DNA from 3 places in the Rahnella sp. WP5 genome. Region 1 is predicted to be linked to each of the others. Evidence: predicted binding sites of a transcription regulator. Region 1 holds the regulator's gene; each other region holds the start of a gene.
The links. The regulator LexA, encoded in region 1, represses DNA repair genes until DNA is damaged. The targets are predictions, from matches to a motif close to TNCTGTATGTACATACAGNA.
Positions count from the first base shown of each region.

Region 2: the regulator LexA is predicted to act here: its motif matches at 1,152-1,171, upstream of rmuC (DNA recombination protein RmuC).
Region 3: the regulator LexA is predicted to act here: its motif matches at 1,677-1,696, upstream of uvrB (excinuclease ABC subunit UvrB).

Region 1 is NZ_JQJR01000012.1:28,625-30,902, reverse strand. Features, by position in the region: gene dinF (MATE family efflux transporter DinF) at 1-540, opposite strand, end outside; gene lexA (transcriptional repressor LexA) at 839-1,447, opposite strand; gene EX31_RS11840 (diacylglycerol kinase) at 1,567-1,935, opposite strand; gene plsB (glycerol-3-phosphate 1-O-acyltransferase PlsB) at 2,053-2,278, shown strand, end outside.
Region 2 is NZ_JQJR01000016.1:18,342-20,619, reverse strand. Features, by position in the region: gene udp (uridine phosphorylase) at 1-363, shown strand, start outside; gene EX31_RS14635 (DedA family protein) at 529-1,056, shown strand; gene rmuC (DNA recombination protein RmuC) at 1,214-2,278, shown strand, end outside.
Region 3 is NZ_KN050721.1:508,837-511,114, reverse strand. Features, by position in the region: gene uvrB (excinuclease ABC subunit UvrB) at 1-1,551, opposite strand, end outside.

The DNA of each region.
Region 1 (2,278 bases):
ATTCCCGGCAATCAGCAAAATCACCGGCCCGCGAACGTACTGAATGCCGAGCAGCCACCCGAGGATCACCAGATTCGCCAGTGAAGCCGGGGCGCTGAACCAGCGGATTTCGATAAACAGCCTCGCCTGTTCAAGCACGGGCTGACTGCCGCCGACAATGTGAAACGCCAGCTCCATCAGCGGATGACGGAATACCACAATAATGACGCCCGCCAGCACAGCCAGAAGAAAGGGTTGTACAAAAGCACGCGCCAGAAGCTGGTTATCTTTCGCGCCCAGCGCCTGAGCGGTCATGCCGGTGGTACTCATCCGCAGAAACAGTAAGAGCATAAAAAGGAAAGTGGTGATCATCGAACCCACAGCCACGCCGCCGAGATAATCCGGGCTGTTGAGATGACCGATCACTGCGGTATCCACCAGGCCGAGGAGCGGCACCGTGATATTGGAAAAAATCATCGGCAACGCCAGCATCCAGAGCGCTTTATCGGCAGGGCTTAAAAAGGTGTTTTTGAGTGTGTGTCGCAGGGAATGATGTTGCATAGAGAATCTCATGCCGGAGGTTCAGGTTATGCCTGTAAATGACATCGCCCCGAAAGGGGCGATGATGAGAGAAACGCATTTCTCTTTGAATTCACATGGATGCCAGAGGCGGCCGCCATCCATATTCAATTAGTTTTAGTCTTGTCTATCTGACACAGCAATTTCTGACTTAGTCATATCTGACCGAGTAATTCGCGTTATATCAAGGCGGCAACTAAGCGAACGCCGGGAGCATACACAAGTATGTGACCGGGGTTCGCGAAGGCAGCCAACGCAGAGATAGCTCGAAGTACGAAGGTCAGATCCAGTCGCCGTTGCGGATAACACCTACGGCTAAGCCTTCAATGCTGAAATTCTGCTCGCGCAAATCCACCACGATCGGCTGAAACTCGCTGTTCTCTGGCAATAACTGCACCACACTGCCTTGTTTTTTCAGGCGTTTCACGGTGACCTCATCATCGATACGGGCCACCACAACCTGACCATTACGCACGTCTTGCGTTTTATGCACGGCCAGCAGATCGCCGTCAAGGATACCAATATCACGCATCGACATACCGCTGACACGCAGCAGGAAATCGGCGCTCGGCTTAAACATTGCCGGATCGATCTGATAGTGCCCTTCGATATGTTGCTGCGCCAGCAGCGGTTCACCGGCGGCAACGCGGCCAATCAGCGGTAAACCTTCTTCTTCTTCCATCAGCAGACGAATGCCGCGTGATGCACCGGAAACAATCTCAATAACACCTTTACGCGCCAGCGCTTTAAGATGCTCTTCCGCCGCATTGGGAGAACGGAACCCCAGACGTGATGCAATCTCTGCGCGGGTTGGTGGCATACCGGTGGTGGAGATATGATCGCGAATAAGGTCGTAGACCTCTTGTTGTCTGGTCGTTAAAGCTTTCATTCCGCCCCCTGGTTGTTTATACAGTCTTGCTGTGAGTATATACAGCTAAACGGTCAATGAAAACCTAAGATTGAATAAAAACAGGGCATAACGTTGATTCCTGGAATGCAGATTCCAAATCAGAACCATCGCGACCAAAAGATGCTGACCCAGACAAAAATCGCCAATATGATGGTCAGAAGTACGGCAGCAGAGCCGATATCTTTTGCGCGACCAGAAAGCACATGAAACTCAGGCCCGATGCGGTCTATTGCACATTCCACCGCGCTGTTGAGCAATTCCGTGACACAGACCAGCACGACGGATCCCACCAGCAGGATACGTTCAATGGTGCTGACATCAAGCCAGAAAGATAGCAAAATTAACGGGATAGCGACGCTGGCCTCCTGGCGAAATGCCGCTTCGTTTTGCCATGCCGCTTTGAATCCTTTCCAGGAATAGCCGGCCGCTTTATAAATTCGGGTAAATCCGGTGACTTGGTTCGCCATTTGGGGTACTGATCCTTAGAGTGTTTGCAGCATTTTAGCTTTTATATGACCACAGATCTCCACGGATCTTTCTGGTATCCTTGCGGCGAAATTGCTAACAAGAGGCTTCACGTTTTTATGTCAGGTTGGCGTAGACTTTATTACACATTATTGAATTTACCACTCTCATTGCTGGTAAAGAGCAAGGTCATACCTTCAGATCCGGTTACCGAGTTGCATTTAGACCCGACGCGGCCGATTTTGTACGTATTACCTTATAATTCCAAAGCCGATTTGCTGACGTTGCGTGCGCAATGTCTGGCGCAGAATCTGCCTGATCCTCTTATTCCGCTGGAAATTGACG
Region 2 (2,278 bases), on a different contig from region 1:
TTTGCCTGCACCACCGCGCTGGTTGCGGCGGCAGAAGCCGTGGGTGCCGCGACGCACATTGGCGTTACCGCCTCTTCTGACACCTTCTATCCGGGTCAGGAACGTTATGACACTTACTCTGGCCGTGTTGTCCGTCGCTTCAAAGAATCGATGAAAGAGTGGCAGGAAATGGGCGTCATGAACTACGAAATGGAATCCGCGACTCTGCTGACCATGTGTGCAAGCCAGGGCCTGCGCGCGGGGATGGTGGCGGGTGTTATCGTGAACCGCACGCAGCAGGAAATCCCTAATGCGGAAACCATGAAAAAGACTGAAAGTCATGCGGTGAAGATTGTTGTAGAAGCAGCCCGCAGGCTTATTTAGTCCCTATAAAACTAAAACAACCACATCACATCATCACATCAATGGGCTGCCTCTGGCGGCCCATTTTTTTGCCCTGCTAAGCAGATCTGTTAAGGTCATGTTAGTAATCCATCTGGAATAATTGATGAATCTCCTCCCGGAACTCTGACAAAAGGAACTGCATTTTTGACTGTTCACGACCTTCTTGAGTACACCACTACCTTCATCCGTGCCCATCAGGTGTGGGCTGCACCGATCGTTTTCTTTCTGGCTTTTGGTGAGTCTCTGGCATTCCTTTCCCTGCTGCTCCCGGCGACGTTTATCTTGCTGGGACTCGGCGCGCTGATTGGCGAAACCGGTATTCCGTTCTGGCCCATCTGGGCTGCTGCCGCCGCAGGCGCTTTCCTGGGAGACTGGCTTTCTTACTGGATTGGTGCCCGTTATCAGGATCGGGTTGGCAATTTCTGGCCTTTCTCCCGCCATCCGCAAATGCTGGTTCGTGGACATGCTTTCTTTGAAAAATGGGGCATGCCCGGGGCTTTCATTGGCCGCTTCTTTGGCCCGCTTCGTGCCGTTGTGCCACTGGTTGCCGGTATCTGCGGTATGCCGCAAAAATATTTCCAGATTGCGAATGTGACGTCTGCACTCATCTGGGCTTTCGGCATCCTGGCGCCAGGTGCTTTCGGCATTCAGTGGCTGAGCCGCTGGTTTTGAATGCTGCTCTCTGTGGCTGGCTATCGCAAGGGGGCAAATACAGAGAAATTCCTTTTTGGAAGACGTCTCGCAAAGGCTCAATGCAACAGAAAATAGACTGGACATCCATACAGCCTGACATTACCTTGGCCGCAAGAGACTTTAAGAGGGAAATCGCGTGGATATCAGCATCCTGACAGCCCTGGGGGCGGGGTTAATGGGCTTACTCGTAGGTTGGCTTATCGCCAGCCTGCGCCAACAGCAACAGCAGACGGAGTATGAAACGCAGCGCCGTTTGCTGGAACAATCGCTGGAACAGGCTAAAGCGGAAAATGATACGCACAAAAGCGAGCGGCAATCAGGGCAGCAGCAACTGCGCGAGGCTGAACTTGAGCTGCGCAAACTGCATAGCCTGCAGGCGGCCAGTCAGGAAAAATTACAACTGCTTGCCCACTGGCAAAACGAGTGTGAGCAACTGAATCAGGAACTGCGTGCGCAGCGGGAAATCAACAGCGCGCAGGAAGCAGAGTTGCGTGAGGTTTCAACCCGTCTGGATGAAACCCGCATGGCGGCTGAAGAAAAGCAGCGTCTGCTGATTAACAGCGAACAGCGCCTGAGCAGCCAGTTTGAAAATCTGGCTAACCGGATTTTCGAACAAAATGGCCGTCGTGCCGACGAACAGAACAAGCAAAGTCTCGACAAGTTACTGTTGCCGTTGCGCGAGCAACTGGATGGTTTCCGTCGTCAGGTGCAGGACAGCTTTGGGCAGGAAGCCCGTGAACGCCATACGCTGGCGCATGAGATCCGCAATCTGCAGCAACTGAATGTGGAGATGGCCCGTGAAGCCGTCAACCTGACCAAGGCACTGAAAGGTGACAACAAAACGCAGGGCAACTGGGGGGAAGTGGTGCTGAGCCGCGTGCTCGAGGCTTCCGGTTTACGCGAAGGGCATGAGTACCAGACTCAGGTCAGCGTGCAGGTTGACAGCAACAGCCGGATGCAACCTGATGTGGTCGTCAGGTTACCGCAGAATAAAGACGTAGTGATTGATGCCAAAATGACCCTGGTCGCGTATGAGCGCTATTTCAACAGCGAGGATGACAGCGAGCGGGAAGCGGCACTCAATGAACATATTGCCTCGGTGCGCGGACATATCCGCCTGCTCGGGCGCAAAGATTACCAGCAACTTCCCGGTCTGCGCAGCCTCGACTATGTGCTGATGTTTATCCCTGTTGAGCCCGCT
Region 3 (2,278 bases), on a different contig from region 1:
CAGCGACACTTCCGGCATGTCCAGCCCTTCGCGCAGTAAGTTGATGCCGACCAGCACGTCAAATTCCCCCAGACGCAAATCGCGGATAATCTCGACGCGCTCGACGGTATCGATATCAGAGTGCAGGTAACGCACCTTCTCGCCGTGTTCTTCCAGATACTCAGTCAGATCCTCGGCCATACGCTTGGTGAGCGTGGTGACCAGCACACGCTCGTTAATCGCCACACGCTTGCGGATTTCAGACAGCAGGTCATCAACCTGCGTGGTTACCGGTCGCACTTCGATGATCGGATCCAGCAAACCGGTCGGACGCACGACCTGATCGACCACATCGTCACCGGATTTCTCCAGCTCGTATTTGCCCGGCGTGGCCGAGACATAAATACTTTGCGGCGCCAGGGCTTCGAATTCCTCAAAGCGCATCGGGCGGTTATCCAGCGCTGAAGGCAGGCGGAAACCGTATTCCACCAGCGTTTCTTTACGCGAGCGGTCGCCTTTGTACATGCCGCCGATTTGCGGAATGGTGACGTGCGACTCATCGACAATCAGCAGGCCGTCAGCCGGCAAATAATCAAACAGCGTTGGCGGCGGCTCGCCCGGCCCGCGGCCAGACAGATAACGTGAGTAGTTTTCGATACCGGAGCAATAACCCAGCTCGTTCATCATTTCGAGATCAAACTGCGTACGCTGGCTGATGCGCTGTTCTTCCAGCAATTTGTTGTTGGCCAGCAACACTTTGCGGCGATCCGCCAGTTCGACTTTAATTTCTTCCATCGCCTGCACAATACGTTCGCGTGGCGTGACGTAGTGCGTTTTCGGGTAGATGGTGAAACGCGGCACTTCATGCTGCACCTGGCCTGTCAGCGGATCAAACAGCGAAAGGCGTTCAACTTCCTGATCAAATAACTCAATGCGCAGCGCCAGATCGTCCGATTCCGCCGGGAACACATCAATCACTTCGCCACGCACGCGGAAAGTACTGCGCTGGAAAGCCTGATCGTTGCGTGCATATTGCAGTTCCGCCAGACGACGCAGGATCGAACGCTGATCGATAATCATCCCTTTGGTCAGGTGAAGCATCATTTTCAGGTATAAGTCCGGGTCGCCCAGACCGTAAATCGCAGAAACAGAGGCCACCACAATGACATCGCGCCGTTCGAGCAGCGCTTTGGTAGCAGAAAGACGCATCTGCTCGATGTGTTCGTTCACCGAGGCGTCTTTTTCGATAAAGGTATCGGAGCTCGGAACATACGCCTCAGGCTGATAATAGTCATAGTAAGAGACGAAATATTCGACGGCGTTTTCGGGGAAGAACTCTTTCATCTCGCCGTATAACTGTGCGGCCAGCGTTTTGTTGGGGGCAAGCACCATCGTCGGACGGTTCAGATCCGCAATCACATTCGCCACGGTAAAGGTTTTTCCTGAACCGGTTACCCCGAGCAATGTCTGGTGCGCCAGTCCGTTCTCCAGCCCTTCTTCCAGACGGCGTATCGCCTCAGGCTGGTCACCTGACGGTTTAAATTCGGAATGCAGTTTGAACTCTTTACTCATGACGGGCTACCTGACTGAAATGGGAATGCATAGGGCCGTGCGCGCTGAACGGGTGAACAGTTTGCGGAAAAATAGTATGAAAGACTTCGCGATTTTTGCCAGCCCTGATTTTACCTTCGCTATAATACTGTATATAAAACCAGCTTCCAATCGATAAAAAGTGTTGGCGTTTTAACGTGCTGTCGATGCTGCACTTTTTTAGGATATGACGAATGAGAATTCTCACCATCAGATGACATTTTTTCCTAAAATCCGCATTCCCTCCATTTTCTGACCACAGGTTGACGAAGATTGACACAACTATGACGAACGAATTACGGCTGTATTGCTTTTAACTAACTCGTTGATTAAAAACAGTATCATTAAAAAGCTGCGAATACGGGCAAACTAAGCGGAACCCGCATGCTGACTCGTCTGTAGCAACTTTTCTCACTCTCATGCACAAGGTTATCCACAGGAATAGTGGATAAGTCCCAGCACGCCCCGCGCTGCGGGAGTTGGTAAAAAACTGAATTTTGCCTTCCGTGGGTCTGAAAGGTCTTTTTTAGTTATTTTTTATCTTTTTTATCTCCTTATTTATGCCTATTTTGCCTAAATTTCTGGGCTGATGTTTCTTGCAAAAACCAAAAGTGCATCTCACCAGAATTTTTTGCTCACGTTTGTCCATGTGTTTGCACCAAAAACAGTGAAGACGGCACTGGCAAAGTGCAGGTCACCGTGGACTACT